Regions from separate parts of the Delftia sp. K82 genome, predicted to be linked through region 1. Evidence: predicted binding sites of a transcription regulator. Region 1 holds the regulator's gene; the other holds the start of a gene.
The links. Region 1 encodes NrdR, which represses ribonucleotide reductase genes. Its sites were predicted from a motif close to CACNANATNTNGTG; they were not measured.
Positions count from the first base shown of each region.

Region 2: a site for NrdR is predicted at 8,372-8,385, ahead of KDK82_RS21290 (ribonucleoside-diphosphate reductase subunit alpha). Genes of this name have one in related genera too.

Region 1 covers NZ_MYFL01000001.1:957,699-969,798, reverse strand. Annotated here, with positions in the region: gene KDK82_RS04225 (DUF349 domain-containing protein) at 1-2,240, opposite strand, end outside; gene KDK82_RS04220 (DUF748 domain-containing protein) at 2,395-6,213, opposite strand; gene KDK82_RS04215 (lytic transglycosylase domain-containing protein) at 6,982-7,893, shown strand; ZMP/ZTP riboswitch at 8,031-8,206, shown strand; gene glyA (serine hydroxymethyltransferase) at 8,241-9,488, shown strand; gene nrdR (transcriptional regulator NrdR) at 9,511-9,966, shown strand; gene aroC (chorismate synthase) at 10,032-11,129, opposite strand; gene KDK82_RS04195 (helix-turn-helix domain-containing protein) at 11,254-11,826, shown strand; gene KDK82_RS04190 (CBS domain-containing protein) at 11,973-12,100, opposite strand, start outside.
Region 2 covers NZ_MYFL01000003.1:986,666-998,765, reverse strand. Annotated here, with positions in the region: gene KDK82_RS21325 (response regulator) at 1-1,962, shown strand, start outside; gene KDK82_RS21320 (diguanylate cyclase) at 1,955-2,881, shown strand; gene KDK82_RS21315 (inner membrane protein YpjD) at 2,965-3,780, shown strand; gene KDK82_RS21310 (PP0621 family protein) at 3,777-4,046, shown strand; gene KDK82_RS21305 (PAS domain-containing sensor histidine kinase) at 4,049-5,812, shown strand; gene KDK82_RS21300 (sigma-54 dependent transcriptional regulator) at 5,812-7,359, shown strand; gene ampD (1,6-anhydro-N-acetylmuramyl-L-alanine amidase AmpD) at 7,346-7,981, shown strand; gene KDK82_RS21290 (ribonucleoside-diphosphate reductase subunit alpha) at 8,511-11,432, shown strand; gene KDK82_RS21285 (ribonucleotide-diphosphate reductase subunit beta) at 11,639-12,100, shown strand, end outside.

The DNA of each region.
Region 1 (12,100 bases):
TTGCGCAGGGCGTCCTGGGCATGCTCCATGGCTTCACGCTGGGCGCGGAAGGCGGGGTCCGCCAGGCGCGGTCCGCGCTCTTCGCGCGGCTCGCGGCTGAAACGGCCACTGTCGCGGCTGTCTCGGCCATCCCGGCCGTCGCGACCACGGCCACCATCGCGGCGGTCGCCAGGACGGGCAGCACGTGCACCGCCCTCTTCCTTCTTCATGCCAGGACGATCATCGCCGCGCACGGCAACCACGGGGCGCACCGGCACCGGCTTGGCTTCGGACTCTTCCGAACCCGCTGCAGCAGCGGCAGGCTCCTGTGCTGGCTGGGCCGCATTCACGGAAGCATCGGCACGGCCACGCAGCGCTTGCTCCAGAGCCTCCACCGCAGCGCGGATTTGCTGCACGTCACCCGAGGTATTGGCAGCTTCCACGGCCTGCGACGCTTCCAGCACGCGGCGATCATGGTCGCTGAGTGCCACGGCTGCGGCGCGGGGGCCCCGCTCGGTGCCCTTGCGGTTGAAGGCTTCGTCCAGTGGCTTGCGGAAGGCATCCCAGAGCTTTTGCTCATGCTTGCGGTCCAGCGGCACGGCCTGCGCCTCGGCCTGCCAGCGCTGCTGCAGGGCCTTGACGGCGTCGATGCGCAGGTTGGGCGCTGCGCCCAGAGCGGTGGCTTCGTCGATCATGGCGTGGCGACGCTGCAGGCTGGCCTTTTGCGCGGCATGCAACGGAGCCTCGGCCAGGGCCATGGCCTGCTTGAACTGGGGTTGCAGTTCGGCAAACAGCTTCTCGCCGATGTGCCCGCTTTCACGCCAACGTTCAGCGAACTGGCGCAGTGCGCGCGCCGCGCCCTTGAGATCTTCGCTGGCGGACTGCTGTGCTGCCCAGGCCTTGATCTCTTCGATCAGCGCCAGGCGCTGTGCCTTGGACTGGGTGGCTTCGGTGCGCAGCTTGTCATGCCAGGACTCGACCACCTTGTGGGCCGTGTTGCAGGCTTCGTCAAACTTCTTCCACAGTGCGTGGTTGGCTGCGCTGCCCTGGTCGGCAAGCTTCCATTGCTCGCGCAGGCTGCGCAGCGATTCCTGGATCTTGCGGCCACCCAGCGCCTGGCCTTCAGGGCGGTTCAGCAGGGCTTCCGCCTTGGCAACCAGTTCCTCGCGCAGCTTGTCGGCGTTCTGGCGCGGCCAGCCTTCGGACTCGCCAGCTGCCAGAAGGGCCTCATGCACCTTGGTGACCAGTGCATCGTCCACCAGGCGGCCATGGGCCTTGATGGCGGCACGCACGGCTTGAACGGCAGCGGAGCCCGCCTTGCTTTCGCCAGCAGCCGTCTCGGCCTGGAGCTGCTCCAGCGCCTGGGTCAGTGCACTGCTGGCGGCAGCCACTTGCTCAGGCGATGTCTTCGCCTTGGGCTGGGCTGCGCTGCGGGCAGCGGGAGCGGGCTTGGACGGCTCGGCAGCCGCCGCCTCGGGAGGCAGGCCACGCGCCACGCGCAGTTCATCGGCCCACACGGGCACGGTGGGCAGCGGAGCGGCTTCGTCGGCGGCGGCAGCTTCGGTCAGCGCCAGTGCAGACTGGAAGGCATCCCAGACCAGGATCAGCTGTGCGCTGGCGGCTTCCAGCTGGGGCGGGAAGCGTCCGTCCACGCTGGCCCAGTTGGCATCGCCGGTGAGCTCGCCCGCCTGCTCCTGCCAGCGGGCCACGTCGGCTCGCAGGTTGTCCAGCACGGCCTGGGCATCGCGCCAGGGCTTGGTGGACAGGACCTCGATGCGCTGGGCCAGCAAAACAGCCACTTCGCGCTGGACCTGCACGCGATGCTGCAGTTCCTCGATGGCCTTGACACGCTCGGCCAGCTGGGCCTTGTGCTGCGACAGAGGTTCACGCGACAGCGGTGCGCCCGCCTTGGCGGCGTCGCGCTGCCAGGCGATGGCGTCGGCGGCATTGAAGGGCGATGCGACCAGCAGCGCCTGGGCCTTTTCAGCCCACTCCACTGCGATCTTTTCCTGGTCCTTGGTGCGGCGGATCTCGTCCAGGCGCTCACGCACGGCACGGGCCGCACCCTTGTCGCGCGCGCTCAGTTCCTTGAGGACGTCCTGCAATTGCTCGACCGAAGGCTGGGTTGCCAGCCAGTCGCGGATGCGCGCGGCGCGATCACCCGAGGTTTCGGCGGAGAAGGCACCGCCCGTGAGCACATCCAAGGGGTGTTGTTCGGGATTCTTGGCAGAAGCAGGGCTCACTTCAGGTGCATCGGACATGGTGCTGCGGGGGGAAAGAGAAGACATGAATCAATCGTTGAATGTCTGGCTGCCGCGGGCCGCCAGACGCGGCCGGCCAGGCCGCATGCGGGCATGCTAGCCGGACCGGGAAAACCATATTCTCGCCGTTATTTGAAGCGGAGCCAAAACCGGGCTACTGCGTGGACAGGCTGAGCTGGGCGCGCGGACTCCATTCCTGGTCGTCGGAGTCCAGTTTTGGAGCCCCCAGAAACAGGCGTTCAAGCGGCAACTGCTGCTGGGCAAGGTAGTCGCGCACGGCCACGGCGCGGGCCAGCGCCAGTTCGCGCATGGCGTCGTCGGGCACGGCAATCTGCTCCAGCAGCAGACTGCGCATCTGGTCGGTGGGCAGGTCCTTGGCCATGCCGATGACATTGCGCGGCTTGACAAAGTCGGCGCGACTGTACAGCGCCTTGGTCAAGGCCGGCACTTCGGAGGCGGGCAACTCGGTCACGGACTCTGCCGATTTGCCGTCGCGCAGCACCTGGCGGCGTTTCTGGGCGAGCAGCAGGCGATCGAGCTCCGCCTGCTTCCAGGCATCTTTGTCCTGCGCCTCGCGCGCCTCGCCGATCACGGTGAGCTTGAGGGCCGGGCGATCCTTGAGGGAGGCAACCACCTTGTCCAGGCTCTCGCGGGCCTTGCCGTCGATCTGGGCACGCCCCGGCGCAAAGGCCACCACGCCCGATTCGCTGCTGCCCCCAAAAGCGCCCGACAGCAGCGAGAACGGCGAGGTGATGGCCTTCATGATCAGGTTGCCAATGATCTTGAAGATGACCGGCGCCAGCCGAAATTGCGGGTCGTTGAGCGAGCCGCTGACCGGCAGGTCCAGGTCGATGACTCCGTTGCGGTCAGCCAACAGCGCCACCGCCAGGCGCACGGGCAGCGAGGCGGGCGCGCCTTCGACGGCTTCGCCGAAGGTGAGCTGATGCAGCACCAGCTTGTTGCGCGCCGTGAGCTGGCCATCGGGCTCGATCTTGTAGTTGACGTCCATGCTGAGCTTGCCGCGCTCGATCCCGTGGCCCGCGTACTTGATGGAGTACGGCGACAGCGGGGGCAGTTCCAGGTCGCGCATCTGGGCACGTATGTCCAGGGCCAGCGGCTTGGCCAGGGGATTGACTTGGCCGGTGATCTCCAGCGAAGCCGTGCCCTGGGCGCGGCCGCGCAGTTCCACATCCGCCAGTTGCGGCGCCTGCTGGCTGGCAGGCTGCTCGGACGAGAAGGCGCTCAGGCGACCCGCCAGCTCGCTGAGGTCGGCCGAGTAGTTGGGCTGGATGAAGTAGTCGGAGAACTGCACCCTGCCGCCCGTCAGCACAATCGGCCCGATCTTGATGACGGGCCCAGGCCCGGAGGTGGCCTGCGGTGGCGCCGGTTCGGCGGAAGCCGCCGTGCCATCCGCGGCCGGCGCGGCGTTCTGCTCCAGGGACTGCTGGGACTTCGCGGATTTGACGATGTCCTGCAGGTTGATGCGCCCGTTGCGCTGCACGATGACGCGCGCAAAGAAGTCGCTGAGCGCCGTCTCGCGCACGCTCAGGCGCAGCGGCTGGGCGGGCTGCATCTGCAGGTCCAGCCCGCGCACGGCCAGCGTCTTCCAGGCCAGCAGTTCATCGCGCAGGCCGAGTCCCAAGGCAACCGACTGGGCCTTGGCCCGGTCGGCCGTGGACTCGCTGAGCACGGCAGCCACGGCGCCTGCCGCGGTGCGTGGCGCGCCCTGCCCTGCGGCCTCGCCCGCCGCTTGCACGGGAGAGGCCAGCGCGGAGCGCATGCGCAGATCCACGAGCTCGACATCCCCCTGCACCGCCAGCTCGGGGCCGGCCGGTTGGCTGACAAAGCGCAGTTGTCCGAGGAAATTGCCGTCGGCGCGCACCAACTCCACATTGAGCATGTCGGCAAAGTAGGGCTCCAGCGCATGCAGCGGCAGGCTGCGCGCCTGCAACTTGCCCTGAAGCGACAGCGGCGCCAGCCCCAGGTCCCCCCGCAGGCTCAGCGAGCCCGCCTGGACACGCCGACCCGAGCCGACCTGGGCGGACAGCTCCAGCGGCGTGGGCGCGGATTTGGCGGCCAGCGGCTCGATGGCGCCCATACGAAGGCGCAGTGAACCCAGGTCCAGCGACACGGTGCGCGCCGAATCCGCGTTGCGCACGGGAGCTTCGTCACGCAGCGCAATGGCGCCGCCATCGACCTCCACCGCCTGCAGCTTCAGGCCCCAGGGCCGGGTCTTGTCCTTGCCGGCGTCCTGCGATTCGGACGCCGAGGAGGCGGGCGGCAGCCATTGCTCGTACATCCACCGGCCCTGGGCATCGCGCAACACGGCCAGCTGCGGCTTTTGCAATGCCAAGCGGCCAACGGAGACCTGCTGGCTGGCCAGATTGACCTGCACCTGTTCCAGCTGCAGATGCGCGATATCGATGGGCGCGGCCTTGTCCTTGAGGCTCAACTGCTCCACGCCCAGCCCGGCCACCTGAACCACCATGGCGGAACCGTTCCAGCCCAGGCCGGCGTCGGTGCTCAAAAGACCCGTCAGCTCGGGTCTGATATGGGCAGACAGGTACGGTGCCGCCAGTTGCAGCGGCAATTGCCGCGCGGAGATGGCCAGTTGGCCCTGCTTGTCGGTCAAGGCCCCGCTCAGCTGCAACTCGGCAGGTTTCGCCCCCTCCCCCGCCGATTCGGGCTGCACCTGCATGCTGGCAGCAAGCTGCAGCGGTTGCTCCAGGGGCCAGCGGATATCGCGCACCTGCAACGACAGCTCGCGCGCCTGCAGCGCAGCGCCCGACTTTCCAGCGTCGGGAACGGCATCGCGCCAGTGCACCGTGGCATTGGCAACGGACAGCCTGTCCAGGCTGACCTTCCACGGCTGGGGCGCGTCGGAGGCAGGCTTTTCCGCTGCCAGCCTGGCATCCGGGGAGGAAGCCCCCCCCATCGCCATCCAATTGATGCGGCCTTGCGCATCGCGGGCCGCAAAAATCTCGGGGGCGCTCCACTGCACGGACTCCAGCTCCGCAACCGATTGCAGCGGCTGCACGTTCTTGAGCACGGCGGCCAGGCGCTCGAAGCGCAGCAGGGGGGCGCCGTCGCGGTCGTGCAGCTCGGCGCCGGACAGGCTGACCTCCCCGGTGATGCGGACCACGGCCTGCTCGGCCTGCTCAAAGGAGATGTGCAGGTTGGCATCGAGCACGCCGGAACGCGGCTTGGCAGGCGCGGTGACGGGCACATAGCCCAAATAAGGCGTCAGGTCCACGCCCTGCCAGTTCAGATCGACAGCGGTCTGGCGCTGCTCGGTGAAGGGCGTGCTCTGGGCACTGGATTCAAACCGGCTGCCGTTGAGCGCAAAGGACAGGTGCGGGAGCACCTTGATCTCGCGCTTGGACTCCAGGTTGCTGATGAAGGGCAGGCGCAGCTGCAACTGCTCGAGCATGTGCTGGCGCTGCTGGACCTCGTCCTGCAATTCCACGCGGCCGTCGCGCAGCGCAATGTTGTACAGCGCAAAGCCCACGGGCCTGGAGGGCGGCGTGTCGCCGGGTTCGGCCAGCCTGGCCAGCACATCGTCCACATCGAAATGCCCCAGGCTCTGCTGGGTCAGGCGCAGCACCGGCGCATCGACCTCGATGGCATCCAGCACCGGCGCCAGCCGAAACAGCGACTGGATACTGGCATTGACATAGATACGGTCGATCTGAAGCTGGGGGGACGAAGATGAAGACGGCACGGACTCCGGCGCCGCGCCTTCCGCCTGGCTCCTGGCAATGCTCAGGTCCCGCAGGGTCAGCTCCAGCGACCAGGGCCGGAACTCCACTGCACCCACACGGACCTGACGGCCCAGCTTGGCCGATGCCTGCTTTTCCAGTTGACTCTTGGCCACAACGGGCACCAGCGCCCACAGCAGCAGCCACAGCAAAAGGAACGCCACAAGGGCGATGGCCAGCCTGCGCAGCCAGCGGTGCTTGAAGAGAGATTGCATGGGGCTCTGGTAACTAGTACAGCCCCACCCTGGGACACAGGACAGGGCAACGGCTGCATTGCACCAGAAATTGGGGCGGCAGCAACGGCTGGGTCCGCATCACGGCACATTTCTTGACGTTGCGGCCATCCTTGAACGACAAAGCCCGGAAGCCGTGAACCGGCTTCCGGGCTTTACGGCGGGCACAAGTCCCGACCGTTTTCCGCAGTCAAGGAGAGGATGGTCCTTGCTGCTTGGAAGCAAGAGATTGCTTCCAGGAAGGCCGCGGAAGAAGACTTGAACCACGGTATCCGAACTATCGAACACCACTTTTACCTGTCTTCCACTTTGGCGAGACGACTGCAGGAGCAGTCGCCTCAAATATAGAAGGACGCGGGGTCGGCCTGCCAGTGCTTTTGCATTTCATTGCAATTTCATGACGCACTCTGAAAACGGCGGAAGCGGTGTACATCGGTAGCACGCCACCCGCTCTTCAACACCTCAAAACTGTGTTTGCATCCATGGTTTGTTATTATTTATTGATCTAAAAAGTTGATTTCATAGTGTTGACCGTGTATTTGGTGAACTCCTAGAATCCGCCAGCGCTCGAATAGAGCGTTTTTTGTTTCTGCTGCCTCACGACTGAGCAGATCCCGCAGGCATACAACGCAATGGCGCACCAAGCGCCAGCCTCCCGGATCCGCAGCACCCAATCCAGGGTGTCAGCCTCACCGGCCTTCGCTTCGGCGAAGGCCGTTTCGGGTTGGTGCCCCTAGAAAGGAAAAAGCTATGCCAGCGTCAGGAAAATTTTTCGCCGCCGCGCGAACGTTCGCCATCGATGTGGCCAACGGTTTTCTTGCCATCATCCACAACAGCTTCGCCCTTCTGGGCTTGGCTGTGGCCTTCATGGCCATCACTTTGTTCGCCCGCCCTGACCTGCGCGATGCCGGAGAGAGCCAGCTGCGCTCCTGGCTGACCGCTCGCCAGATGGCCGAGCTGGGTGTTCCCGTCGAACTCGCTGCCAGCGATCGGGCGACGGCGACCAACCCCAAGAACCTGCCCAAGGAGCAGGCGGCCGTGGCCTTCTGGCTCAGCAAGAAGTACCGCGTGGCGCCCGAGCCCATCGCGGCACTGGTCAGCGAGGCCTACGACCTGGGCAAGGTCAACCGCCTGGACCCGACGCTGATCCTGGCCATCATGGCCATCGAGTCCAGCTTCAACCCGTTTGCGCAAAGCGCTGTCGGCGCGCAGGGCCTGATGCAGGTGATGACCACGGTGCATACCGACAAGTATGAGAACTTCGGTGGCCAGAATGCTGCCTTCGACCCGGTCAGCAATCTGCGCGTGGGCGTGCGCGTGCTCAAGGAATGCATCGAGCGCGCCGGCTCCATCGAAGGAGGCCTGCGCTACTACGTGGGCGCGGCCAACCTGCCCACCGATGGTGGCTACGCCGCCAAGGTGCTGGCCGAGCACCAGCGCCTGCGCATGGCTGCCGGCCTGCGTGCCGTGCCTTTGATGACCGCCAAGGTAGATCAGCCCCGGCAGGCCGTACAGATTGCCTCCACCAAGCCGGCCACCCCCGTGGCCGAGGCCTCGGGCCCGGCAGCATCGGCTGCGCCTGCAGCCGTGCCGGTCAGCTCGAGCAACACCTCTGCCCGCTCCGAGCAGGTGGCCCTTCAGTCCCAGGAGCCGGCGCTTTAGCCTGACTTCCCGGCATAGTGAGTGCACAGCTGGCCAAGGCCAGCTTTTTTCATGCCCGATCCAACTGCAGTTGGCCCACGCAAACGCCTTCTGCAACGCCCCTGCCAGGTCTTCGGCGCCACCGGCTCAGCTACACTAGCGGGGTACGCAACTGGCGATAGGCGCAGCCGCTTCACGCACCGCTGCCGCTGACGTGGAAACCAGCAGAAGGCCCGAGAAGGACCACCTTCTGTGAACCACCGGGGAGCGTACCGCCCAGCCTCCATGCGCACGCGGGATCTGGAGTGTTCCGCCGTTCGCCTGGGCAGCCCTTGGCCTCAAGGGAATTTCAAGTTCACAGGACTGCCATGTTTCAACGCACCAATACCGTCGAGAAGGTCGACGCCGAAGTCTTTGCCGCCATCCAGGCCGAGAACCTGCGTCAACAAGAACATATCGAGCTGATCGCCAGCGAGAACTATTGCTCGCCTGCCGTCATGGAAGCCCAGGGCTCCCAGCTCACCAACAAGTACGCCGAAGGCTATCCGGGCAAGCGCTACTACGGCGGCTGCGAGAACGTCGATGTGGTCGAGCAACTCGCCATCGACCGCGTCAAGAAGCTGTTCGGCGCCGAAGCCGCCAACGTGCAGCCCAACTCCGGCTCCCAGGCCAACCAGGCAGTGCTGATGGCCTTTGCCAAGCCCGGCGACACCATCATGGGCATGAGCCTGGCCGAAGGCGGCCACCTGACGCACGGCATGCCGCTGAACATGTCGGGCAAGTGGTTCAACGTGGTCTCCTACGGCCTGAATGCCGAAGAAGCCATCGACTACGACAAGATGGAAGCGCTGGCGCGCGAGCACAAGCCCCGCATCATCGTGGCCGGCGCATCGGCCTACGCCCTGGCCATCGACTTCGAGCGCTTCGCCAAGATCGCCCGGGAAGTCGGCGCCATCTTCTGGGTGGACATGGCCCACTATGCCGGCCTGATCGCCGCAGGCGTGTACCCCAACCCCGTGCCCCACGCCGACGTGGTCACCACCACCACGCACAAGAGCCTGCGCGGCCCGCGCGGCGGCGTGATCCTGATGAAGGCCGAGCACGAGAAGGCCATCAACAGCGCCATCTTCCCCGGCCTGCAAGGCGGCCCGCTGATGCATGTCATTGCCGGCAAGGCCGTGGCCTTCAAGGAAGCGCTGTCGCCCGAGTTCAAGACCTACCAGGAACAGGTCGTGAAGAACGCCAAGGTTGTCGCGGAAACGCTGACAGCACGCGGTCTGCGCATCGTCTCCGGCCGCACGGAAAGCCACGTCATGCTGGTGGACCTGCGCGCCAAGGGCATCACCGGCAAGGCGGCCGAAGCCGCGCTGGGTGCCGCCCACATGACGATCAACAAGAACTCCATCCCCAACGATCCCGAAAAGCCGATGGTGACCAGCGGCATCCGCGTGGGCACGCCCGCCATGACCACGCGCGGCTTCAAGGAAGAGGAAGCCCGCCTGACAGCCAACCTGCTGGCCGACGTGCTGGAGAACCCCAGCGACGAAGCCAACCTGGCCCGCGTGCGCGCCCAGGTGGCCGAGCTGACGGCCCGCTTCCCGGTCTACGGCGCCTGAGTTGCACGCATAGAGGCCTGCCATGAAGTGCCCGTTCTGCAGCCATCCGGACACCCAGGTCGTGGAGACCCGCGAGGCCGAGGATGGGGGCTTCATCCGCCGCCGCCGCCAGTGCGGCGGCTGCGACAAGCGCTTTACGACCTATGAGCGGCCCGAGGTCAGCTTTCCCGCCATCGTCAAGAAGGACGGGCGGCGCATCGAGTACGAGCGCGCCAAGCTGCTGGGCTCGTTCAAGATCGCGCTGCGCAAGCGCCCCGTGAGCACAGAGCAGATCGATGCCGCCATCGAGCGCATCGAGGAGCGGCTGCGCAACCTGGGCGAGCGCGAAGTGCTCTCCAGCCGCCTGGGCGAGATGGTGATGCGCGAGCTCAAGCTGCTCGACAAGGTCGGCTACATCCGCTACGCCAGCGTCTACCGCAGCTTCGAGGATGTGGACGATTTCAAGAACGTCATGGATGAGGTGCGCAATCCCGGCTGATCAGGCCGGCAGGACGCAAGAAAGCCGCCCTTGGGCGGCTTTTTCTTTGGTGGCCTGGCAGTGTTTCAGGGCGCGGCGGCAGGGATGGGAGCCAGGCCCGAATCCACGTCACCGCACTGGGCACGGTGGCGCAGCGCATGGTCCATCACCACCAGGGCCAGCAGCGCCTCGGCGATGGGCGCTGCGCGGATGCCGACGCAGGGGTCGTGGCGGCCCTTGGTGATGACCTCGGTGCTCTGGCCCTGCACGTCGATGGATTCGCGCGGCGTGATGATGGAACTGGTGGGCTTGATGCCTATGCGCACTTCCAGGTCCTGGCCCGTGCTGATGCCGCCGACGATGCCACCGGCGTTGTTGCTGCGAAAGCCTTCGGGACTCAGCGAGTCGCCGTGCGTGGTGCCGCGCTGGACCACACTGTCGAAACCCGCACCGATCTCCACGGCCTTGACCGCGTTCAGGCCCATCATGGCGTAGGCGATATCGGCATCCAGGCGGTCATACAGCGGCTGGCCCAGGCCCACCGGCATGCCGCTGGCCTGCACACGCAGCGCAGCGCCGCAGGAGTCGCCCGACTTGCGCAGCGCATCCATGTATTCCTCGTATTGGGACACATCGGCCACCGGCGCAAAGAAGGGGTTGTTGCGCACATGCTCCCAGCTCTCGAAGGGCAGCGACAGCTCGCCCACCTGGGTCATGCAGGCGCGGAACTCGGTGCCGAACTTTTCCTTGAGCCACTTCCTGGCCACGGCACCAGCGGCCACCGTAGGGGCCGTCAGCCGTGCCGAGGAACGGCCGCCGCCGCGCGGATCACGGATGCCGTATTTCTGGAAGTAGGCGTAGTCGGCATGGCCGGGACGAAAGCTCTGCGCAATGTTGGAGTAGTCCTTGCTGCGCTGGTCGGTATTGCGGATCAGCAGCGCGATCGGCGTGCCCGTGGTGCGGCCTTCGTAGACGCCCGAGAGGATTTCCACCGCATCGGGCTCGTTGCGCTGGGTCACGAACTTGCTGGTGCCGGGGCGGCGGCGATCCAGTTCTTGCTGGATATCCGCTTCGTTCAGCGCCATGCCGGGCGGACAGCCGTCGATGACGCAGCCTATGGCCGGGCCATGCGATTCGCCGAAGTTGGTGACAGTGAATAGGGTGCCGAAGGTGTTGCCGCTCATAGGCCGACGATTATGCCCGGGTAGCCCGCAAGCGCCGTGCCCGCGGCGGCGGTGCATTGCGCAGGCAGCCATCGCCCAGCGAGAATAAAAATAGCTATCGGATTGCAAATATTCATAGTTAAAATTGCAATCCATCCTTTTTCAACCGCCTGCGAATCACCACGCTGGCACCAGCCGCAAACTGCGGGAGGTTCGTGAAATGCAGGCCTCTTACGACTCAACGCAAATCCAGGATCACGGCGACCATGCGGGCAGCACTCCACCGGCATCGCCTGGCCTTCAGCCCAAGGACGAGGAGCAGGACCTTCGCCCCTCGCTGCTGAATGTACTGCTGACATCGTCCAGCCCTGGCGATTTCAGAACCCGCAATAGGCTTGCCCAGGCCAAGCAGTACATGCGGGCCCGGCTCGACGACCCCGAGCTCAAGCCCTTGCAGGTGGCTCGGGACATGGGCATGTCGCTGCGCAGCCTGGCGCGGCTGTTTGCCACCGAAGGGCTGACCCCGAGCCGCTGGCTCTGGAACGAACGGCTGGCCCAGGCGCACCTGCTGCTTCGGGCAGACAATGCGCGGCGCGTGACCGATGTGGCACTGGCTTGCGGCTTCACCAGCTTCTCGCACTTCAGCCGTGTCTTCAGACAGGCCTATGACGTGCCGCCCAGCGCCTTGCTCAAGCCCAAACGCCGCCGCGTGCACTGACAGGTCCTGCTGCCCATCCATTCGCTGTTCACGCGACTGTCTGCTTTGCGCCCTGCGCACAAAGACAAAGGCCTCCGCCGCATTTTGCGTTCGGAGGCCTTGCTACCCAAGGTGAAACGATCGAAAGGTCGATATCGCCCCGATGATCAGTCCGCGCCCTGGCGCTCGCCCTCGGGCCAGTCGCGGATGTAGGCCTTGAGCATGCGGTTCTCGAAGTTCTGGCTGTCCACCACGGCCTTGGCCACGTCGTACAGGCTGATCACGCCCATCAGCA
Region 2 (12,100 bases), on a different contig from region 1:
ACCAACCTGGTCGGCAACGCCATCAAGTTCACCGAGCATGGCGAGGTGGTGATCTCCCTGCATCTGGAGCCGCCACCGGTGGACGCGCCTGCGGATGCCGATGCGGACACCACGGCAGCGCCCCTGCACCACCTGTGCGTGAGCGTGCGCGACACCGGCATAGGCCTGGATGCATCGCGGGCCGAGCGGCTGTTCCAGCCCTTCACCCAGGCCGACATCCAGACCACGCGCCGCCACGGCGGCACCGGCCTGGGCCTGGCCATCTGCCACAGGCTGGTGCAGCTCATGGGCGGCGAGATCGGCGTGTGCAGCCAGCCCGGCCAGGGCAGCGACTTCCGCTTCACGGCCAAGGTCCGGCTTGCCACGGATGCGCTGCTGGACGGCCACGACAACCTGGGCAGCACCGGCGTTCTCATCGTAGATGACAACGCCAGCGCGCGCGAGGCGCTGGCCACCATGGTGCGCAAACTGGGCATGCGCTGCGATACAGCGGCGGACGGCATGCAGGCGCTGGGAATGCTTCAAGAGGCCGCACGCCAGGAATCCCCCTATGGCCTGGCCCTGCTGGACTGGCGCATGCCCGGCATGGACGGACTGGAGCTGGCACGCCGCATGCGCGAGCGACAGGACCTGGTCAAGACCCCGGCTGCGCTCATGGTCACGGCCTTCGGGCGCGACGAAGTGCAGCTGCGTGCCGCGCAGTTTGGCCTTCGGGGCCTGCGGGGCCTGCTGATCAAGCCCCTGACCGCATCGGCACTGAGGTCCTGCATCCGTGAGGCGCTGCGGGACCCCGAATCGACCCAGCCTGAAGACCCGGCGGCCGGCCCGTCGCCACAGCAGCGCTACCCGGGCCTGCCTGGGCGCAGGGTGCTGGTGGTGGATGACAACGTGCTCAACCGCGAGGTGGCCACCGAACTGCTGGAGCAGGCAGGCATATCAGTACAGACTGCGCAAGACGGTCTGCAGGCGCTGCAGCTGCTCGACAGCCAGCCTTTCGATGCCGTGCTCATGGACGTGCACATGCCCGGCATGGACGGCCTCAGTGCCACGCGCGCCCTGCGCACGCGCAGCGCGCTGCGGCATCTTCCGGTGATCGCGCTGACTGCACAGGCCTATGTCGAGGAGCGCGCCCGGATCGAGGCCGCAGGCATGAATGCCCATCTGACCAAACCCGTTGACGATGTGCTGCTGTACGAGACGCTGCAGCGCTGCCTGCGCGCAGCCCCCCCGACAACGGCAGCGCCTGCGCCGGCCCCGCCCTTCAAGCCCACGCCGCCAACCCCTGCCCCGGCCTGGGATCCTGTGCAGCTGCGGCAACGCCTTGCCAGCCAATCGCCGCGCATGCTGCATGCGATCGAAGGCTTTGCCCAGGACTTTGCCGATGCGCCGCAACAGCTGCGCCGCGCCGCGCGCAGCGGCAACTGGGCAACCGTGGCGTCGTTGGCGCATACCTTCAAGGGCAGCCTGGGCTACCTGGGCGCGAACCTGCTGGAGCAATGGTCGGCCATGGCCGAGACCGGCGCGCATGCCTGCATGTCAGGCGACGGCAATGGCGGGAATGCCCGGCCCAGCGGTGATCTGCCATCCCTGGTGCAGGCGCTGGCCGATGGGCTGCAGGGCCTGCTGGCGGAAATCGCCGTGCGGTCCAGGCAGGCGGCCTTGCCACCCCTGGTCACGGTGTCCAGCGCTGCGCCGCCGCCGCAGCGGCAGCCGATGACCGCAGAGGAAGTCTCATCCACGCTGGCTCGGCTGCGGCTGCAGATTGCCGACAGCGACTATGCCGCCGTGGCCGAACTGGAACGGCTGCGGCCCCTGGTCAGCGGGCGCCATGCGTCCGTGCTGCAGCGCATCCAGCGCTGCACCGAGTCCCTGGAAACCGAGGCGGCGCTGCAGGCGCTCGATCAGCTGGCGCGGAGCATGGCCGCGAACCGGATGGCCCTACAGGGAGCTGCAGATGCTTGACGCCCTGACCGGGTCGGAGCTGCCCACGGTCCTCATCGTGGACGACGAGCGGCTGAACCGCAGCATGCTGGCCGAGCTGCTGAGCCCCCACTACCGAGTGCTGCTGGCCAAGGACGGCCCTGGCGCCCTGGTGATCGCCCACCGCGAAGCCCACCGCCTGCAGCTGATCCTTCTGGACCTGGCCATGCCCGGCATGAACGGCTACGAGGTGCTGGGTGCGCTGCGCGCGCAGGAGCGCACCGCCCATATCGCCGTCATCTTCATCACCGGACAGAGCAATGCCGAGGCCGAGGAATACGGCCTGCGCCTGGGCGCGGCCGACTATGTCTCCAAGCCCATACGCCCCGCCGTGGTCGAGGTGCGCGTACGCAACCAGATACGGCTGGCCCTGCAGCGCCAGGCCCTGGAACGCCTGGCCATGGTGGACGGGCTGACCGGCCTGGCCAACCGGCGCCACTTCGACGACGTGCTGGAGCGCGCCTACCGCCGCAGCCTGCGCACCGGCGAGCCCGTGGGCCTGGCTCTCATTGATATAGACCACTTCAAGCAATACAACGACTGCTATGGCCATCTGCAGGGGGACGAGGCGCTCAAGGCCGTGGCTGCCGCGCTGCAGCGCCATGCGCGCCGGCCCTACGACCTGGCCGCGCGCTTTGGCGGCGAGGAATTCGCGCTCATCCTCCCCGGCGAAAGCGACGCCCCGGCCATGGCCGAACATTTCCGCCAGGAAGTGCTGCGCCTGTCCATCGCCCACGCCGCCTCTCCCACGGCGCCGCAGCTCACCGTCAGCTGCGGCGTACTCACCGTGCGGCAGCCGTCTGCCGCGCCTTTGGAAACCTGGCTGCAGAAGGCGGACGGCCTGCTCTACCAGGCCAAGGCCCAGGGGCGCAATCGCATCGAGGCAGCCGTGGAGCCCTGAAAATGCGCGCCGAACCACGGCATGGCACCCGGATTCTGAGCCTGCACAACCGGCGGCGGGAAAGCCACAGCTATCATTGAAAGATGCTCTCCGTCCCCCTGATTTCCGCCAACGTATCGCCCCTGGGCTGGATGCTGGCGCTTGCCGCAGCCGTGGCCTATGCCGTGCCAGCCGCCGGCGCCCGACGCATCAGCCAGGCCGGCGCCCGCATTGCACTGCGCCTGGCCTGGGTGCTCCACGCCCTGGCCCTGGCCTGGGGCCTGCTCGGGGAGCAGCCTCATTTCGGCTTCGCACCGGCCCTGTCCATGACGGCCTGGCTGGTGCTCACCGTCTATGGCGTCGAGCAGCAGCTGTTCCCAAAGATGCGCGCGCAGCTGGCGCTGTCCGCGCTGGGCACGGCCGCCGTGCTCATGGCCGCGCTGTTTCCGGGAACGCCCCTGCATGTCAACGCCTCGCCCTGGCTGCCGCTGCACCTGGCACTGGGCATTGCCTCCTACGGACTGTTCGCGGCCGCCGTGGTCCACGCCTCGCTGATGACACGCGCCGAGCAGCACATGCGGCTGGGCGGCGGTGGCCATGACAGCGGCCTGCCGCTTCTCACGCTGGAGCGCCTGACCTTCCGCTTCGTGTCCGCAGGCTTTGTGCTGCTCACGGCCACGCTGGCCGCAGGCTGGCTGTTCGGCGAGCAGCTCTACGGCAAGGCCTGGGTCTGGAACCACAAGTCTGTGTTCTCGCTGCTGTCGTGGCTGACCTTTGCCGTGCTGCTGATCGGCCGTGCGCGCTTTGGCTGGCGTGGCCGCAGCGCCGTGCGCATGCTCTATGCAGGCGCCCTGCTGCTGCTGCTGGCCTATGCGGGATCGCGCTTCGTCATGGAAGTGCTGCTGGAGCGCACCACATGAAGTACCTGCTGGTCCTGATCGTCATCATCGTGGCTGTCGGCATCTGGCGCAGCCAGCGCCGTGCCGAGGCCCGCGAGCGGCGCCACGCCGCTGCGCCACGCAACCCGGCCAACCCGGCCAACCCGGCCAATGCGCCGCTGGCGGCTCCACAGGACATGGTCGAGTGCGCGCACTGCGGCCTGCACCTGCCGCGCAGCGAGGCCATCGAGGCAGCCGGCCGCAGCTACTGCAGCGCAGAGCACCGCACCCTGGCGCAACGGCGCTGAGCATGCAGGACGCGGCCCCCCCCCAGCCACCCACCATCGACGAGGCCGCGGCGCAGTCGCCGCACGACGCCAACGCCCCCTTTGTCCGGCTATGGCAGGGCTTCCTGACCGGCCGCGTGCTCATCGCCACTGCGCTTTTGCTGCTGCAGCTGGCGCTGCTCAGCGTGCAGCCCGGCGGCAATTCCCTGGTCTGGCTGGTCTGCCTGGGCTACCTGGGGCTGACGCTGCTGCTGCGGCTGACGGCACGCGCCCAGCCGCCATCGCCCCGCGCCGGCGTGCACTGGCTGCCCGTGATCGGCGTGGACATCGCGGTCATCTGCCTGCTGCAGATGCTGCAGACCGGGCCGCTGAACTACTCGGCCCTGCTGGCCATTCCCATCCTGATCTCGGCCGTGCTGGGCAATCTGACGCTGGCCCTGGCCACCACGGCCAGCGTCACGCTGCTGACCCTGGGCTGGGTGGCATGGCAGGACGTGGCTGGCCGCATAGAAAGCACCCAGGCCTACTACCAGGCCAGCTTTGCCTGCGCAGGCTATTTCGCGGTGGCCTATCTGACGCACGAACTGGCACGCCGCGTGCGGCGCGAGCGCCACCTGGCCCAGCACAGCAGCCGCAAGGCCCAGACGCAGGAACAGGTCAATGCCCTGGTGATCCGCCACCTGGGCGAAGGCGTGCTGGTGGTCGATCCCCAGTTCCGCGTGCAGCAGGCCAACCCGGCCGCGCTGCACCTGCTGGGGCTGGCCGACGCGCATGCCCTGCCCTTCGCCCTCAAGGAGCATTCCGGCTGGCAGCGGCTGCAGGACGCCGTGGCCCAGAGCTTTGCCCAGAACCTGCCCATCTCGGCCGCCATCCATCTGCAGTCCATCGGCCAGGAAGGCATGACGGGCCTGCACCTGCGCACCTGGCTGACCGAGGTCGCCACCCCATCCGACGCCGCCGACGCGACCGAGCCCGCACTGCTGCAGCAGCTGTGCGTGGTCTTTCTGCATGATCTGCGCGAGATGGAGGCGCGGCTGCGCACGGAGAAGCTGGCCTCCATGGGCCGCATGTCGGCCGCCGTGGCCCACGAGATCCGCAATCCGCTGGCCGCCATCACCCAGGCCAATGCCCTGCTGGCCGAGGATCTGGCGCAGGATCCGGCCCAGCAGCAGCTGTGCCGCATCGTGGGCCAGAATGCCGAGCGCCTGGCACGCATCGTCGAGGACGTACTCAACATCGCCCGGGCCCAGCAGCACATTGGCGAGGCGCATGCCGGTCTGCTGGCCCTGGACCAGCATGTGGCCCAGGTTTGCCAGGAATGGCAGGCCCAGGGCCAGCCCGCGCACAGCATCCAGCTCCTGCTGGACGCCAGGGACAAGACCGTGGTGTTCGATGGCGAGCATCTGCGCCGCATCCTGGTGAACCTGCTGGACAACGCCCGGCGCTACCGCAGCAACGCCCACGAGCCACACACGCTGCAGGTGCTGACCGGCGCGCCGGCCGGCGGCCAGATCTGGCTACAGGTCTGGAGCGACGGCGCCGCGCTGGAGCCCACGGTGCAACGCCATCTGTTCGAGCCTTTCTTCTCTTCGGAAAGCCGCTCCAGCGGCCTGGGCCTGTATATCTGCCGCGAGCTGTGCCAGCGCTACGATGCCAGCATCAGCTACCAGCGGCTGTCGCGGCCCACGCCGCACGGCCCTGTCGAGGGCAATGCCTTCAGCATCGTGTTCCGTGCCGGCCCGGCCTCGGCCCTGCCGGCCTCCCTGTTTGATCAGATTGTGGTGTGATGCCTTTGAACTCCCTGCCCGCTGCCGCATCGATCCTTGTCGTAGACGACGAGCCGGATCTGCGCACCCTCTATGAACTGACCCTTCTGCGCGAAGGCTACCGCGTGGAAACCGCCGCCAGCGTGGGCGAGGCGCGCGAGCAACTGCAGACCCAGCGCTTCGACGTGGTCATCACCGACATGCGCCTGCCCGACGGCATGGGCATGGAGCTGCTGCAGGACCTGCGCAGCCAGCAGCGGCGCGAGCGCTGCGTGGTCATGACGGCCTACGGCTCCGCCGAGAACGCCGTCGAGGCCCTGCGCTCAGGCGCCTTCGACTACCTGACCAAGCCCGTGGACCTCAAGCAGTTCCGCCTGGTCGTGGCCTCGGCCGCCCAGGGCGTGGGCGGTGTGCCGGCCCCGGGCGTGATGCCGGCGCGCAGCCCTTCGGCCGCTCCCGCCGCCAGCCCGGTGCTCAACGGCAGCGGCGCACTGGACGCCATGGTCGGCGAGTCGCCCGCCATGCAGGCCGTCAAGCAGCGCATTGCCAAGGTGGCGCGCGGCATGGCGCCGGTGCTGGTGCATGGCGAGTCGGGCACGGGCAAGGAGCTGGTGGCCCGCGCGCTGCATGCCTGCAGCCAGCGCGCCCATGGCCCCATGGTGGCCGTGAACTGCGGCGCCATTCCCGAAAACCTGCTGGAGGCCGAGTTCTTCGGCGCGCGCAAGGGCTCCTATACCGGCGCCACCCAGGACCGCGACGGCTACTTCCAGGCTGCGCGCGGCGGCACCTTGTTTCTGGACGAGATCGGCGACCTGCCCCTGGCCATGCAGGCCAAGCTGCTGCGCGCCATCCAGGAGCGCCGCGTGCGCCCCCTGGGCTCCGCACAGGAGGAAGCGGCCGATGTACGCATCGTCAGCGCCACCCACCGCGACCTGGCTGCCGATGTGCAGCAGGGGCGCTTCCGGCAGGACCTGTACTACCGCCTCAATGTCATCGAGGTACTGCTGCCCCCGCTGCGCGAACGCCGCGAAGACCTGCCCGCCCTGTGCCGCGCCCTGCTGGCACGGCTGTCGCAGGAATCCGGCCTGCCCATGCCCGAGATCGACGAGCTTTCAGTGCAGCAGATCGCCCGCCTGCCCCTGCCCGGCAATGTGCGTGAACTGGAGAACCTGCTGCACCGCGCCATCACGCTGGGCGAGGACGGACCGCTGCGCATAGATCCCGAGATGCAGCTGCCCTGCGGCACGCCGCCAGCCCCGCCCGTACCGCCTGCATCCGCCTCGCCCTCTCCTTCGCTCTCGCCTTCGCGCCCCGTGCCGCCAGGCGGCCCGCTATCGCCAGAGCCAGCCGATGCCGACCTGCCCCGTGACCTGCAGGCTTGGCTGGACGAGCGCGAGCGCGGCATCCTGGTGCAGGCGCTGCAGGAAAACGGCTTCAACCGCACGGCCACCGCCGCGCGCCTGGGCCTGAGCCTGCGCCAGATCCGCTACCGCATCGACCGGCTGAACATCGCCCTGCCCGGCGATGCCAGCGCCGAGGCGGACGGAGGCGGCCATGGCGAGTCCTGATCCGCAGGCGCAAGCCACCCAGGCCCCGGCCTGGACCTGGCAAGGCGGCTGGCTGCAGCAGGCCCGCCACCTGCCCTCGCCCAACTTTGGCGAGCGCCCGGCCCAGGCGCTGGTCGATCTGGTCGTCGTGCACTCCATCAGCCTGCCCCCCGGCGAGTACGGCACGGGTGCGGTCCAGCAACTGTTCACCAACCAGCTCGACTGGGACGCCCACCCTTACTACCAGGGGATACGCGGCCTGGAGGTGTCGGCGCATTTCTTCATCACGCGCCAGGGCGAGGTCTGGCAGTTTGTGGACTGCGATGCGCGCGCCTGGCATGCAGGCGCTTCCTGCTGGCGGGGCCGCGACCGCTGCAACGACGACTCCATCGGCATAGAACTCGAAGGCCTGGAGGGCCTGCGGTTCGAGCCGGCCCAGTACGCGGCGCTCGATGCCCTGTGCAACGCCATCGCGGCGCGCTACCCCGTGGCCCATCTCGCAGGCCATGAGCACATCGCGCCGGGCCGCAAATACGATCCGGGCGCAGGCTTCGACTGGCACCGGCTGCGCGGGCTGCTGGCCCATCACCCTGCCACGGCCAACTGGCAGCTGCCGCCGGGCTCGGGCCAGCCCTCCACGTAAGCGCACACCCTCATCGCAGGCACCGCCAGATCTTGCGCAAAACCCCGCTTGTCCACAGGCAGAGGACAAAGGGTCTGTCAATCCAGAAAGCAACCGATGTGGCGCGCCCGGCGCACGCAGCGGCTGCCTGATCATTTTTTACAAATTCACGCATGTGTCGCAGCCCCACTGTCCATGGGGCTTTCAGCGGTCCGACCGGCGCAGGGCCAAGGCTGCAGCGGCTTGCGGCGGACCATCGCCCGCAAGCCACGGCGCAGCGGGCCTTTGCTGCTATTGGCTTGTAGGTTGCGCACCCGTTTGGCGCAGCGCAAACAGCGGTTTTCCGGCTGTGAGTACCCCGTGTACATGAGACGGCGATACACTACAGGTAGTGCCCAGAAGCACGCTGGACACCATATCTAGTGTTCACAAGCTGTGCACACCCTGTGAAAACGGTGTGTACATCCGACCCCGATTCCATCTCCCAGCAAGCCTGCCCCAAGTGCAGGTCCGCGTCCGTTCTATCCACAAACACCCGTTGAGGAAACTCATGCAAGAAGCACTGAATTCTTTGGCTCCCGCTGCGCACGGTGATGCTGCCAATCCTTCCTCCGCCCATCACCTGTCCGTGCAGGACGGCTACCAGATCATCCGCCGCAGCGGCGATGTGGTGCCCTTCACGCCACAAAAGATCGCCGTCGCGCTGACCAAGGCCTTCCTGGCCGTGCGCGGTGCCCAGGGCGCGGCCTCCGCCAGCGTGCGCGAGACCGTGGACGAGCTGACCCAGGCCGTGGTTCGCGCACTGCTGCGCTCGCGTCCCGGCGGCGGCACCTTCCATATTGAAGATGTGCAGGACCAGGTCGAACTGGGCCTGATGCGCGGCGGCCACCACGACGTGGCACGCGCCTACGTGCTGTACCGTGACCGCCGCAACCAGGAACGTGCCGAGCAAAAGAAGGCCGCCGAGGCCGCAGCGGCTGCCGCCGCCGCACCGGCGCCCGTGCTGCATGTGACCGACAACGGCCAGCGCGTGCCGCTGGACCAGGCCCGCCTGCTGGCGCTGATCGAGGCGTCCTGCCGCAACCTCAACGCCGATATCCAGGCCGCCCCCATCGTCGCCGAGACGCTGCGCAACCTGTACGACGGCGTGCCGATCGAAGAAGTCTTCAAGGCCTCCATCCTGGCCGCTCGCACGCTGATCGAGAAAGACCCCGACTACACCTACGTCACCGCCCGCCTGCTGCTGCACACGATCGTGCGCGAGGTCATGGGCCGTGACGTGCATCCGGCCGACATCCAGGCGGCCTACGCAGAGTACTTCCCCGGCTTCATCCGCAAGGGCGTGGACAACGAGCTGCTCAACCCCGAGCTGCTGAACTACGACCTGCCCCGCCTGGCTGCCGCCATCAAGGCCGAGCGCGACGAGCAGTTCGACTACCTGGGCCTGCAGACCCTGTACGACCGCTACTTCCTGCACGTGCGCAAGACGCGCATCGAGCTGCCCCAGTCCTTCTTCATGCGCGTGGCCATGGGCCTGGCGCTGCAGGAAGAGGACCGCAATGCACGCGCCATCGAGTTCTACGAGCTGCTGTCGTCCTTCGACTTCATGAGCAGCACGCCCACGCTGTTCAACAGCGGCACGCTGCGCTCGCAGCTGTCTTCCTGCTACCTGACCACGGTGCCCGACGATCTGGACGGCATCTATGAGTCCATCAAGGAAAACGCCCTGCTGTCCAAGTTCGCCGGCGGCCTGGGCAACGACTGGACGCGCGTGCGCGCCCTGGGTTCGCGCATCAAGGGCACGAACGGCGAGTCGCAGGGCGTGGTGCCCTTCCTCAAGGTGGTCAACGACACGGCCGTGGCCGTGAACCAGGGCGGCAAGCGCAAGGGCGCCGTCTGCACCTACCTGGAGACCTGGCACCTGGACATCGAGGAATTCCTCGAACTGCGCAAGAACACCGGCGACGACCGCCGCCGCACGCACGACATGAACACGGCGAACTGGATTCCCGACCTGTTCATGAAGCGCGTCATGGAAAAGGGCCACTGGACCCTGTTCTCGCCCTCCGATGTCGGCGACCTGCACGACCTCTTCGGCGCCGCCTTCGAGCACGCCTACAAGGCCTACGAAACCAAGGCCGACAACGGCGAACTCAAGCTGTTCAAGCGCATCCCGGCCATGGACCTGTGGCGCAAGATGCTGTCCATGCTGTTCGAGACCGGCCACCCCTGGGTCACCTTCAAGGACCCCTGCAACGTGCGCTCGCCCCAGCAGCACGCCGGCGTGGTGCACTCGTCCAACCTGTGCACCGAGATCACGCTGAACACCAGCGACACCGAGACCGCCGTCTGCAACCTGGGCTCGGTCAACCTGGCGCGCCACATCGTCGATGGCGCCATCGACCACGGCAAGCTGCGCAAGACCATCACCACGGCCATGCGCATGCTGGACAACGTGATCGACATCAACTACTACGCCGTGCAGAAGGCCAAGGACTCCAACCTGCGCCACCGCCCGGTGGGCCTGGGCCTGATGGGCTTCCAGGATGCGCTCTATGAAATGCGCATCGCCTACGCCAGCGACGCGGCCGTCGAGTTCGCCGACCAGTCGATGGAAGCCATCTGCTACTACGCCTACTGGGCCTCCACCGAGCTGGCCAAGGAACGCGGCCAGTACTCCAGCTACAAGGGCTCGCTGTGGGACCAGGGCATCCTGCCGCTGGACACGCTGAACCTGCTGGAGAAGGCACGCGGCGGCTATGTGGAAGTGGACCGCTCCTCGCGCCTGGACTGGGATGCCCTGCGCGCCAAGATCGGCCAGCACGGCATGCGCAACTCCAACTGCGTGGCCATCGCGCCCACGGCGACCATCTCCAACATCGTCGGCGTCGATGCCTCCATCGAGCCCTCGTTCGGCAACCTGTCGGTCAAGTCCAACCTGTCCGGCGAGTTCACCGTCATCAACCAGTACCTGGTGCGTGACCTGAAGCGCCTGGGCCTGTGGGACGACGTGATGGTCATGGACCTCAAGCACTTCGACGGCTCGCTGCGCCCCATCGACCGCGTGCCCCAGGACGTCAAGAGCCTGTACGCCACCGCCTTCGAGGTCGAGCCCACCTGGCTGGTCGAGGCCGCTGCGCGCCGCCAGAAGTGGATCGACCAGGCCCAGAGCCTGAACATCTACATGGCCGGTGCATCGGGCAAGAAGCTGGACGACACCTACAAGCTGGCCTGGCTGCGCGGTCTGAAGACCACCTACTACCTGCGCACCACCAGCGCCACCAACATCGAGAAGTCCACGGTGCAAAGCCGCGTGCTCAACGCCGTGCCCTCGGCCGCCGCCGCACAGCCTGCCGCCGTGAACACCTCCAGCGCCCTGGAAGCCGCGGCAGCCGCCGCACGCGCCCAGGCACCGGCGACGGACATCAAGTTCTGCGCCATCGACGATCCCGGCTGCGAAGCCTGCCAGTGAGCCGCGCAGCGCGGGGCCTCGCCACGGCGCAGGCCCCGCGCCCTGCCCGCCAGCCAGCGCCATGCGCAGGATCTTCGCCATGGACCTTGGGCCTGCTCAACACGCCAGGCCACCCATGGTCCTACATTGACCGGAGCAGAAAGAGAGGACTCTTTCGCACCGAATGAACTGAACATATGCCCCAGGGCATGCCGGAGAAAATTGCAATGCTGACCTTTGACGACGACGCCACCCTCTCGAACACGCCCAGCGGCGCGGAGGCTGCGCCGAGTACCACACACAAGCGCGTGAATGCCGCCGACAAGCGCATCATCAATGCCAAGACCGACGTCAATCAGCTGGTGCCATTCAAGTACAAGTGGGCCTGGGAAAAGTACCTGGCCACCTGCGCCAACCACTGGATGCCGCAGGAAGTGAACATGAACCGCGACATCGCCCTGTGGAAGGACCCCAACGGCCTGACCGAGGACGAGCGCCGCATCATCAAGCGCAACCTGGGCTTCTTCGTGACGGCCGATTCGCTGGCCGCCAACAACATCGTGCTGGGCACCTACCGCCACATCACGGCGCCCGAGTGCCGCCAGTTCCTGCTGCGCCAGGCCTTCGAGGAAGCCATCCACACCCACGCCTACCAGTACATCGTGGAGTCGCTGGGCCTGGATGAGGGC